2 regions of the Acidovorax sp. K2F genome follow, and region 1 is predicted to be linked to the other one. Evidence: predicted binding sites of a transcription regulator. Region 1 holds the regulator's gene; the other holds the start of a gene.

The links. The regulator FNR, encoded in region 1, switches genes on or off when oxygen is low (the NO sensors DNR and NnrR bind a similar motif). The targets are predictions, from matches to a motif close to TTGATNNNNATCAA.
Region 2: a site for FNR is predicted at 2,547-2,560, ahead of N4G42_RS01855 (hemerythrin domain-containing protein). Genes of this name have one in related genera too.

The regions. Positions count from the first base shown of each region.
Region 1 covers NZ_JAOBSQ010000041.1:80,746-86,842, reverse strand. Annotated here, with positions in the region: gene ccoO (cytochrome-c oxidase, cbb3-type subunit II) at 1-495, shown strand, start outside; gene N4G42_RS16005 (CcoQ/FixQ family Cbb3-type cytochrome c oxidase assembly chaperone) at 512-649, shown strand; gene ccoP (cytochrome-c oxidase, cbb3-type subunit III) at 674-1,588, shown strand; gene ccoG (cytochrome c oxidase accessory protein CcoG) at 1,670-3,115, shown strand; gene N4G42_RS15990 (FixH family protein) at 3,180-3,458, shown strand; gene N4G42_RS15985 (hypothetical protein) at 3,516-3,809, shown strand; gene fnr (fumarate/nitrate reduction transcriptional regulator Fnr) at 3,920-4,642, opposite strand; gene hemN (oxygen-independent coproporphyrinogen III oxidase) at 4,832-6,097, shown strand, end outside.
Region 2 covers NZ_JAOBSQ010000003.1:51,909-58,005, forward strand. Annotated here, with positions in the region: gene N4G42_RS01840 (DUF1800 family protein) at 1-1,174, opposite strand, end outside; gene N4G42_RS01845 (CsbD family protein) at 1,547-1,765, shown strand; gene N4G42_RS01850 (hypothetical protein) at 1,876-2,457, shown strand; gene N4G42_RS01855 (hemerythrin domain-containing protein) at 2,625-3,161, shown strand; gene N4G42_RS01860 (GGDEF domain-containing protein) at 3,365-4,411, shown strand; gene N4G42_RS01865 (hypothetical protein) at 4,516-4,875, opposite strand; gene creD (cell envelope integrity protein CreD) at 4,872-6,097, opposite strand, start outside.

The DNA of each region.
Region 1 (6,097 bases):
AAGTCCACGACCGAGGCGGTCAAGGGCGTGGAGCCCTACAACGCCCTGCAGCTGGCGGGCCGCGACATCTACATCCGCGAGGGTTGCTACAACTGCCATTCGCAGATGATCCGCCCCTTCCGCGCCGAGACGCTGCGCTACGGCCACTACTCGGTGGCGGGCGAGTTTGTGTATGACCATCCCTTCCAGTGGGGCAGCAAGCGCACGGGGCCTGACCTGCACCGCGTGGGTGGCAAGTACAGCGACGAATGGCATCGCATCCACCTGAACAACCCCCGCGATGTGGTGCCCGAGTCCAACATGCCCGCATACCCCTGGCTTGAAAAGAACCAGGTGGACCCCGCAGTGATGGCTCCCCGCATGAAGGCCCTGCGCACCGTAGGCGTGCCTTACACCGACGAGCAGATCACTGCTGCGGCGGGCGAGGTCAAGGGCAAGACGGAGCAGGACGCGCTCATCGCCTACCTGCAAGTCATGGGCCGTGCGCTCAAGTAAGCAAAGGAGATATCCCATGGACATCACCACCATGCGCATCGTCGCCACCCTGGCATCGATGGCCTGCTTCATTGGCATCTGGGTCTGGGCCTACCGAGGCCGCAACAAGGCCCGGTTCGACGAGGCAGCCCAGCTGCCTTTCGAGACAGATTGACCTTCACCAGAACGAGAACACCCCATGAGTGACTTCACCAGCAATTTCTGGTCGGTCTTTGTGACCACGCTGACCCTGGTCGGCATCATTGCCTGCGGCATCCTGCTTTGGATGGCAGGCCGCAAGAAGGTGGTTGCCACCTCCGACAACACCACCGGCCACGTCTGGGACGAGGACCTGGTCGAAATGAACAACCCCCTGCCGCGCTGGTGGGTGTGGCTGTTCGTCATCACCATCGTATTTGGCCTGGGCTACCTGGCTGCCTACCCAGGTCTGGGCAGCTTTACCGGCAAGCTCAACTGGACGCAAAAGGGGGAGTACGAAGCCGAAATGGCCAAGGCCAAGACGGAGCTGGAGCCCCTGTATGCCCGCTTTGTATCCATGAAGCCCGAAGACGTGGCCAAGGACCCGCAGGCCCATGCCATTGGCGAGCGCTTGTTCATGAACAACTGTGCGCAGTGCCACGGCTCGGATGCACGCGGCAGCAAGGGCTTCCCGAACCTGACGGACAACGACTGGCTGCATGGCGGCACACCCGAAAAGATCCGCGAGACGCTGGAGAAGGGCCGCATCGGCAACATGCCTCCCATGGCAGCGGCCGTGGGCACCCCAGAAGACGTGCGCAACCTGTCGCATTACGTGTTGAGCCTGTCGGGTAGCCCGCACGACTCGCTGCGTGCATCGCTGGGCAAGTCCAAATTTGCGGCTTGCGCGGCCTGCCACGGCATGGATGGCAAGGGCAACCAGGCACTGGGTGCACCCAATCTGACCGACGATATCTGGCTGCATGGCTGGGGCGAGGCTGCCATCACGGCCATGATCAATAACGGAAAGGTCAACCAGATGCCTGCACAGGCCGAGAAGTTGACCGAGGCGCAGATCGGCGTACTCTCTGCCTATGTGTGGGGCCTGTCGAACAAGCAGGTGGCTGCACGTTGATATGTCCACCGGGCGGTGCTTGAGGCACTGCCCGGGTTTTCTTTTCAGAGTAAGCCTGTACTCCGTTCATAAAGCGACACCATGAGCACACCCAGCGAGCCTGCTCGCAAGGTCATCCCGATTACGCCAGTCGCCGCCGATGCGTCCTCTGCGGGCGAGATCATCTCGCTGTACGAAGCGCAAAAGAAGATCTACCCGCGCTCGATCAGCGGATTGTTTGCGCGCTGGCGTTGGGGCATGGTGCTTTTGACTCAGCTGGTGTTTTACGGGCTGCCGTGGTTTGAATGGGGCCAGCGCCAGATGGTGCTGTTTGATCTGGGAGCTCGCAGGTTCTACATCTTTGGCCTGGTGCTCTATCCGCAGGATTTCATCTATCTCACCGGTCTTCTGATCATTTCGGCGCTGTCGCTGTTCCTTTTCACCGCCGTGGCAGGGCGCCTGTGGTGTGGCTTTGCCTGTCCGCAGACGGTGTACACCGAAATGTTCATGTGGATCGAGCACAAGATCGAAGGCGATCGCAGTGCCCGCCTCCGTCTGGACAACGGTCCCTGGACGTTCGAGAAGATCCGCAAAAAGTTTCTCAAGCAGGTGGTGTGGATCACAGTGGCCCTGTGGACTGGGTTCACTTTCGTAGGGTACTTCGTGCCTATCCGCGAACTGGGCAGCGAGCTGCTGGCGTTTGAAGGCGGCTGGCAGATTTTCTGGGTGCTGTTCTACGGCTTTGCCACCTACGGCAACGCAGGCTTCATGCGCGAGCAGGTCTGCAAGTACATGTGTCCCTATGCGCGCTTTCAGAGCGCAATGTTTGATAAAGACACGCTCATCGTCACCTACGACCCTGAGCGTGGCGAGCAGCGCGGCCCGCGCAAGAAGAACATTGACTACAAGGCCCAGGGGCTTGGCGACTGCATTGACTGCTCGCTGTGTGTGCAGGTCTGTCCGGTGGGCATCGATATCCGGAAGGGCTTGCAATATGAGTGCATTGGTTGCGGGTTGTGTGTGGACGCCTGCAATACCGTAATGGACAAGATGCAGTACCCGCGTGGCCTGATCCGCTATTCCACCCAGAACGGCGTGGCCAAGCGCTGGACGCAGTCCCAGATGCTGCGTCGCGTGCTGCGTCCCCGTGTGCTGATCTACACCGCCGTGCTGGTAGCACTGTGCGTTGCCATGCTGGCCAGCCTGGTGGTGCGCACGCCGCTGAAGGTGGATGTCGTGCGTGACCGGGCCGCGCTCTCGCGCATTGTGGCGGGGGGCAAACTGGAGAATATTTACCGGCTGCAGATCATGAATGCCACGGAGGGCGAACAGCGCTACCGCATCAGTGCGCGTGGACTGGAGGGGCTGGAGGTGGCCTCCGAGGCCGAAGTGGATATTGGCGCAGCAGAGTCGCGCTGGGTGGCCGTGCGTTTGCAGATTCCGTACGGTTCCGCCACGTCGGGCTCGCATGCGGTTCAGTTTGACGTGCAGGCCGTCGGGGCAGCTGCCCACGTGACGGAAAAATCCGTGTTTCTTGTGCCGCGTTGAGCGGCATCCCGGTGGGGCCTTTCAGGGCCGCACTTTGACCGATATTGTTGAGGAGTAGAGCACCATGTCTTCAAACCCTGCCATCGCGACACCGGCAGTTCCCATGCCCTGGTGGAAGTTCGGCCATGTGTGGCTGGTGATTGCCGGGCCTGCCATCGTGATCGTGGCTGGCTTTGTGACGCTGTGGCTGGCGATTTCTCGGCCTGACCCGGTGGTGGCCGAGGATTACTACCGCCAGGGCATTGAGATCAACAAGACCTTGGTGGCGCCGGAGAAAAGCCTGGCACCGGCCCTCAAGGCCCGCAACCATGCGGCCACCCCCGTGCAAGACCAACCACGCTGACAACCCGCCGGTCGCTGCCCCCAGCGACCCCAGGCAGCACCAGGAGACAGAACCGATATGTGGACGCAACGCCTGATGTGGATTGCATGGCCCGCCTTCTTGATGGCGGGCGTGCTGGAGATGCTGGTTTTTGCCATGGTGGACCCCCAGGACCTGCACTGGTTCGGCCAGCCCCTGGCGCTGTCACGGCAAGGGGTGTACACCCTCGCATTTTTTGTGTTTTGGGCCATCACCATGGCAACGAGCGCATTGACGACACTGCTTTCCATGTCTCCGTTCGAGGTCAACCGGTGCCCGGTGCCCGATGGGGAGCGCCCCGACGATTGCCGCAAGACATCGTCCTGCCCCTGAGCCCTTTTCGCCTGCTTGTCTGGGCATGCAATGCATGCCGTTTCGCAAGAGATGGTTGTACTTTGTGCTGAACCGACTCTCTGCGTGGAAGTGGCTCAGTGTCAGTGTCGTCAGTGGCAGGTCTGCTGGCTGTTCACAATGCGTCGCAGGGCATCGGTGTCGAGAATGCGCACATGGCGCTGTTTGACTTCCACGATCCCTTCTTCCACAAACTTGGAGAAGGTCCGGCTGACCGTTTCGAGTTTGAGACCGAGGTAGCTGCCGATTTCTTCGCGCGTCATGCGCAACACCAGTTCCGACTGCGAGAAGCCCCGTGCATGCAGGCGCTGCACCAGGTTCAGCAAAAAGGCGGCCAGGCGTTCCTCGGCACGCATGCTACCCAGCAGCAACATCACGCCGTGCTCGCGCACGATCTCGCGACTCATGATCTTGTGCACGTGGTGCTGCAGGGCAGTGACTTCGCGTGACAGCTCTTCAATGCGGTCGAAGGGCATGACACACACTTCGGCGTCTTCAAGTGCCACCGCATCACAGGTATGGTGGTCATTGACGATGCCGTCGAGCCCGATGATCTCGCCCGCCATCTGAAAGCCCGTGACCTGGTCGCGACCGTCTTCCGTGGCCACGCAGGTCTTGAAGAACCCGGTGCGGATGGCATACAGGGACGTGAAGGACTCGCCATTGCGAAACAGCGTGCCTCCGCGTTTGACTTTGCGACGGACGGCGACCACCTCGTCAATGCGCTGGAGCTGCTCTTCGTTCAAGCCCACGGGCATGCACAGCTCGCGGAGGTTGCAGTTGGAGCAGGCGACTTTGATGGTGAGCGGGTTCATAGGCACATGGACTTGGGTTGTTGGTCGAGCATATCGTGCTTGCCGTACACGAACCTGAATACAGGGCGCGGGCGAGCGGCTGACCTTCATCAAATTGTCGCCGTATCGCTTGTTGGTTCACTTGATGCAGGTCAAGGACATGTCCCGGAGCCTACGGCACAGTCAAGGTGTACGCAAGGAAATTTCCCCATGACTGCTGTTTCGCCAGATCTTCTGCGCCGCTTTGACGTGCCAGGGCCCCGTTATACGTCCTATCCAACGGCCGACCGATTTGTGGAGGCCTTCGGTCAGGAAGATTATGTGCTGGCGCTGCAGCAGCGCCGTTCGGGCACGCTGGCCAAGGCCATGCCGCTGTCCCTGTACGTGCACATCCCGTTTTGCGAATCCCTGTGCTACTACTGCGCCTGCAACAAGATCATCACCAAACACCATGACCGCGCCGAGGTCTACTTGCGCTACCTGAGCCGCGAGATCGACCTGCACACCGCGCACTGTGGCGTAGGACAGGTGGTGAGTCAATTGCACCTGGGCGGTGGCACGCCCACCTTCCTCTCAGATGCGGGCTTGCGGGAGCTGATGGCCATGCTCAAGCGCAGCTTCACGCTGGCGCCCGGGGGCGAATACTCGATCGAAGTGGATCCGCGCACGGTCAACTCCGAGCGTCTGGCGCTCCTGGCTGAATTGGGCTTTAACCGCCTGAGTTTTGGCGTGCAGGACTTTGATGCCGAAGTGCAAAAGGCCGTGCACCGCATTCAGCCTGCAGAGCAGGTTTTTGCACTGGTGGAGTCCGCTCGCTCGCTGGGCTTTGATTCGGTGAACGTGGACCTGATCTACGGCCTGCCGCGCCAGACGCCAGAGTCTTTTGACCGCACGCTGGCGCAGGTGGCGCAGCTGCGGCCTGACCGCATTGCGTTGTATGCCTATGCACACTTGCCGGAGCGTTTCAAGCCACAGCGTCGCATCATCTCCGCCGAATTGCCCACGGGCGCGAGCAAGCTGTCCATGCTCTCGCGCTCACTCGATGCGTTCATGGACGCTGGGTATGTCTATGTGGGCATGGACCACTTTGCTCTGCCTACCGACGCACTGGCTGTGGCCAAGCGCCAGGGACGCTTGCACCGCAACTTCCAGGGCTACAGCACGCAGCCAGACTGCGACCTGATTGGGCTGGGCGTATCGGCCATCGGCCGGGTAGGGGCGACTTACAGCCAGAACTCCAAGACGCTGGACGAGTACTACGACTTCCTGGACCAGGGGCGGCTGCCTGTGGTCCGCGGGCTGGCCTTGACCCGCGACGACCTGGTGCGCCGCGCGGCCATCATGGCCCTGATGTGCCAGGGCGAGCTGCTGTTCGAGCCGATGGAGCAGGCGTGGTTGATCGATTTCCGCCAGTACTTCGCAGCAGAGTTGGCGCAGCTGGAGGGTATGCAGGAGCAGGGGTTGGTACGGGTGGGT
Region 2 (6,097 bases), on a different contig from region 1:
CCCGGGCCACGTAGGCGGGTGACGGGTTGCTGGTGACCAGCCGCTGGATCAGCTGCTTGCCGATGAAGGGGCCCACGTTAGGGTGGTTGAACAAGGTGTCCAGCGCGGTCTTGAGTGCCGCGGCGCCGGGCGTGTTGGCGGGCACGGTGGTGCCCAGGAAGGTGGCGGCCAGCGTGGAGTGGCGCGATGCATTGAGCGCCATGGGCAGCCGCGCAAAGGTGGTGTTGGAGACCACCCGTGTGGTGCCTGGCACGGTGGTCGGCACGTTCTGCGTCTGGTCGTAGTCGTAGCCCGTGAACACGCGTGCCAGATTGGTCACGTCGTTCATGGTGTAGCTGTCAATGGGCTTGCCGGCGCCGTCTTTCTTGGGGGTTCCGTCCAGGTTCAGCTCGACCAGTCCGATGGACATGAGCTGCATGACCTCGCGGGCATAGTTTTCGTCGGGCTGGCGGCCCGTGGCGGCGTTTTCCTTCTGGTTGCCACGGGTGTTGAGGTAGTAGCCCATGGCCGCGTTCAGCGTCACGTTCTCCAGCACCGAGCGGTAGTTGCCAAACGCGTTGTTCACCAGCTGGTCCCAGTACCAGGCCATGGCATGGCAGCGCCAGGTGATGTCCACGCCGCTGAGCGAGACCACGCAGATTTCGGACAGTGCCAGCGCCACCCGCTTGCGCAGACCGTCCGGCGACTTCATGAGCTGGTACCAGATCATGTAATCGGCAGGGTAGGAGTTGTCGTAGTAGGCCGTGTCGTTGCTGATGTCTGCGTAGCCGCGCTGGTTCAGCCAGTCCCAGCCGCCCTGGCTGGGGCCCGCATTGAACTGGCTCTCCAGCCAGTCGGCGTAGGTGGTGGTGCGCAGCGCCGCGATTTCGGCAGTCGATGCCGAGAACTGGGCCTGCAGCAGAAAGCGGGCGGCCTCGTTGTCCGTGCCGGCGGAGGGATGGGCGTAGTTGCCCAGCGAGGGGGTGGATGGCGCAGGTGCACTGGGTGTCCCCGTGCCTGGCGCGCTGTCGCCACCGCCGCCTCCGCAGGCGGCCAGGGCGGTGGACGCAAACAGCGCGGTCAGCAAGGGCGCGTGGGCCCTGCTGGCGGTGGTGGGGTTTTCGGGGGGGAGGGGCAGGCCCTCTGGTGCCTCTGCAACCGCGGTTGTCAGAGTCTCCTCGTATGGATGTGTCATGGTGGTCGTGGTCAAAAAGTCTGCCGCTGGCAGCACAGTCATGACTAAATCACACGCCACGCCCGCCTGGAAACACAAGTGTTACCAAGCGAAACACGCCTATGCAATGTCCGCTGTGCCAACGGCCTGAATGATGGGCCATTGCAACACTTTGTACCTTGCATGGAGCCCTCGCTCGTCTTCGCCAGAGGGTGGGAGCCGACTTCATCGGCGATGTCCGTCACGCCCGTAGTCCTGTGCTGACGTGTGCTGCGTGGCATGGACTACGGCGCCATCGCCAGATCATTTTTACAGTGAATCCCATCGCATCACGCAAAGGTTCCACGCACTCCGAGTGGATGGCTGAAGCGAAGTTTTTTGAGGAGTCACACCATGAATGAAGACACCATCAAGGGCAACTGGAAGCAGTTCAAGGGCAAGATGATCGAGCAGTGGGGCAAGCTCACGAACGACGACTTCGATGTCATCGACGGCAAGCGCGAACAGTTCCTGGGCAAGCTACAAGAGCGCCAGGGCATCGCCCGAGACGTGGCCGAAAAGCAGCTCAAAGAATGGCAGGACCGCCACCCCGACTTCCGCTTCAACGACTGATAGCGCGACCGCGCTGCGGGGCTTTCGCCCCGCCCCCGCCAGGCCACCCCTGGCGCGCCGCCCCTACAAGATTCACACCCATTGCATTCAATTTCATCGAGGAGAAAACCATGACATTCCAACGCACCCTGATCGCCGCCTGCGCCGCCGGTCTGATGGCTACCACCGCTTTTGCCATGACCCCCGCAGAGCACAAGGCCGCCAAGGACAGCATCTCGGCGGACTACAAGATGAACAAGCAAAAATGCGATGCCCTCAAGGCCAACGCCAAGGACATCTGTATGAAGGAAGCCAAGGGCACCGAAGACGTGGCCAAGGCCGAGCTCGAAGCCCAGTACAAGCCCAGCGCCAAGGCCAGCCAGAAGGTGGCTGAAGCCCGTGCCGACGCCGCCTACGCTGTCGCCAAGGAAAAGTGCGACGACCTGACCGGCAACGCCAAGGACGTGTGCGTGAAGGATGCCAAGGCCGAACATGTGAAGGCCAAGGAAAATGCCAAGGTGGCCGCCGCCCAGGCCAAGCCTGCAGACACAGCGGCCGAGAAGGCCGCCAACGTGGCCGAGGCGCGCAAGGACGCCACCGCCGAGAAGAATGAAGCCAACTACAAGGCTGCCAAGGAGCGCTGCGAGACGATGACTGGCGACCTCAAGTCCAAGTGTGTGGACGACGCCAAGCGCATGTACGGCCAGAGCTGATGGTGCGGGCGCTGGGCGCCCAAATCCCTTGCACCACCAGGCCCTGCCCGCCACGCGCGGTGCAGGGCCTGGCTGCGTATGGCGTTGCCATGACCTGCATCAACACCCGGCCGGGCCGGGGCTTCTAAGCTCGCACCTTCGTTTGATCTGCCCGCCCAAGGAGTCCCATGGCCCACCTCGAATGGTCTGATGCGTTGAACCTCGACCTGCCCCTGATGGATGACACCCACCGGGAGTTCGTCGACTTGCTGGCCGCTGTGGACCAAGCCGGTGACGCCGACCTGCTGCCCCGCTGGTGCGCGCTGGTGGAGCACACCGAGCAGCATTTCGGGCAGGAAGACGACTGGATGGCCTCCACCCGATTTGCATCGGGCAACTGTCACAGCATGCAGCACAAGGTGGTGCTGCAAGTGATGCGTGAAGGCACGGCCCGCGCCGAACAGGGCGACCTGAAGGTGCTGCGCGTGATGGCCAGCGAGCTGGCGCTATGGTTTCCGCAGCATGCGCAGAGCATGGATGCCTCGCTGGCCCTGCACCTGCGCCGTGTGGGGTTTGACCCTGTGACAGGCGTGGTGCACGCGCCCGGTGCGTTGCCGGGTGCGTTGATTCACGGTTGCGGTGGGGCCACGTGTTCGGACGCCGACGCCCCGGGTGCCAGCGAGCCCGCTGCCCAACGCGATACCGCGCCCGCTGTGGCTGCCTGACAGCAACGCAGCTGCGCTGTCCGCCCGCAGCGGCAAGCGCCAGCAGACGCTGAACGAACAAACCAGAGGCAGGCACGGCACGGCCAGAGCACCACTCTGGCGTGACCCGGGGGCCATCGGGCTTCCACCCGTGCAGCCGTCCTGCTTGTGTGGCATGCTGCCCCATCTCAAGGCAATTGGGGGCGGCGCGGCCGCTTCGCATCATGGCCGACACCACCCCTCCCGACGACCCCTGCGACGACACGGCCCGTCTCCAGGCCCTGCAGCGCTACGGCATTCTCGACACGCCCATGGAGCCCGCCTACGACGAGCTGGCCGACCTGGCGGGCTACGTGTGCGAAGCGCCGGTGGCATTGATCAGCCTGCTGGACAGCCAGCGCCAGTGGTTCAAGGCCGCCCGGGGGTTTGCGCTGCGCGAAACCCCGCTGAGCGAGTCGGTGTGCCGCTATGCCATCCGCCAGTCCGGCGTCTTCATCGTGCCCGACCTGGCACAAGACCCGCGCTTTGCGCACTATGCGATCGTCACGCAGAAGAACCCCCTGCGCTTTTACGCCGGGGCGCCGCTGGTCACACCCGATGGCTTTGTGCTGGGCACGCTGTGCGTGCTGGACCACCGGCCGCGCGAGCTGTCAGCCAAGGTGCAGGACCTGCTGTCCGCCCTGGCGCGCCAGGTGATCCGGCTGCTGGAGCTCAAGCGTGCCAACGACCGCCAGGGCCAGATGCTGATGGAGCTGGAGGCGGCGCGCCACCAGATGGCGGTGCTGGCCCACACCGATGTGCTGACCGGGTTGGCCAACCGCCGCTCGTTCACCGATCGCCTGCGCCAGGAATGGGCACTACTGCAGCGCGGCAATGAGCCAGCCAGCCTGCTGATGATGGACCTGGACCACTTCAAGCGCGTGAACGACGTGTACGGCCACCATGTGGGTGACCAGGCTCTGCAGCTGTTTGCCACCCTGTGCCGCGACGCCTTCCGCGCGGCCGATGTGCTGGGGCGCTGGGGGGGCGAGGAGTTTCTGGCCCTGTTGCCCGCCACCGGGCTCGACCAGGCACAGGTGGTGGCCGAGCGTGTGCATGCGGCGCTGGCCGCCCACCCGCTGCCCGGCATCGAGCCGGCGCTGGTGCTGTCGGTCAGCATGGGGCTCACCCTGTTCGACCCGCTGCGGCCGCTGGACATCACCCTGCGGCTGCTGGACTCTGCGCTCTACACCGCCAAGCGCGAGGGGCGCAGCCGCACTGTGGTGGTGTAAATGCTCTGCTTTTGATAGCTGCTGGCGCATATTGCACTAGCGCTACCACCCGTTTTTACTAAAAATTGTGCCCCAGGGGCCTGCGCACGGCCCTCGGGACACCTTCAGAACTCCGGGCGGCGCGGCAACCGCAAGGCCGCGGTGCGCCACGCCAGGTCGCGCAGCGCCCGGCGCAGGGCGGGCGAATCTGCAGCGCCGCTTGCAGGCCCTCCGTGGCTGTGGTCCGCCTCGGCACGGTGGGGGCAAAAGGCTGCGTCCAGCACCTGCTGCTTGGCGCAGTGCAAGGCCAGCCGGTCCTGCGACCGCAGGGCCGCCATCAACTGGTCGCGGTGGCGCTGCACGCGGGCCGATTCGGCGGCGGTCAGCGCAGGGCCCCTTGCGGGGCCGGTGCTGGCGGGCGGCGTCAGGGCCTGGGCCTGCGCCAGGTACTGGGCCCAGCGGGTGGTCTGCGCGGCGGCGTTCATGCAGCCTCCGCGCGCGGGGCTGCGGGGCGCTGCACGGGCGGCATGGTGGGGCGCGGGGGCGTGCCGCCTTGCGACAGGCCGTACCAGTTCACCTTGCGCGTCAGCACCATCACCGCTGCCAGCACCAGGAAGAGCGCAATCGCACCCACCACCAGCGCTGTCTGCTCGAGCTGCAGCAGCACGTACAGCAGGCCATACAGCAGCGCAATGCCCGCCCCCAGTGGCACACCGCGCGTGAGCGCACCCAGCATGTGGCTGGCGTAATAGGCCAGCAGCAGCACACACGCGCTCGCGGCCACCGCGTACGAAATGCCAAACGGCAGGTGCTCCGACAGGCTCACCAGCAGCAGGAAGAAGCTGCACAGCGCGCTGCCCACCAGCAGGTACTGCACCGGGTGCACGCGCAGCTTTTTCATCAGCTCGAACAGGCCCACGGCCACGAAGGTGAGGGCGATGAACAGCACACCGTACTTGGTCGCGCGGTCCGACAAGGAATAGGGATTCACAGGGTCGATGAAGGCCACGCTGAAGCTGTCGGCGCAGTCGCCCGGCGTGGCCCCGCTGTGTGCATAGTCGCTGCCTTCATCCGCGCCCAGGCAGATGCGCTTGCCGTTCGCAATGTCGGCCTGCGCCGTGGTGGCTAGCGACGACAGGCGCCACTGGGCCGAAAAGCCGGTCTTCTTTACCTCGCGTTCCGAAGGCAGAAAGCGCCCGGCGAACGACGGGTGGGGCCAGCTGCTGGTCATCAGCACCTCGGTGTTGCCGCCCAGCGGCACGATGGCCAGGCGCTCGGTGCCCACCAGTTCCAGGTCCAGTGTGGCGGTCAGGCCATCGGCCTTGCCGCGCACGGATTCGGGCAGCACCGCGTGCAGGCCCCGGCTGTAGGTAGGGTGGAAGGTGCCGGGCTTGAGGGCCAGCGCCTGGCTGCCCATGGTGAACTGCGCGGTGCGGATGCCGCGCGCGTCGCCCACGGCCATCATCACAATGGGTGCGCCGCAGTGCATGCGCGAATTCTTCATGCTGCTCTGCGGCAGCAGGCTGGCCAGCGAACCCCATTGCGCCGTCACGTTGGCCTTGAGGTTGTAGGTGTTCACCTTGTGCAGCCCGCGCGCGCGTTCCTCCATCGCGGCGCCGGTGGTGAGCTTGAGCTGCTCGGGCATGGCGGTCAGGATGAACTCGCGGCGCCTTTCGACCATGCGGCGCTCCTCGCCCTTGCCGACTT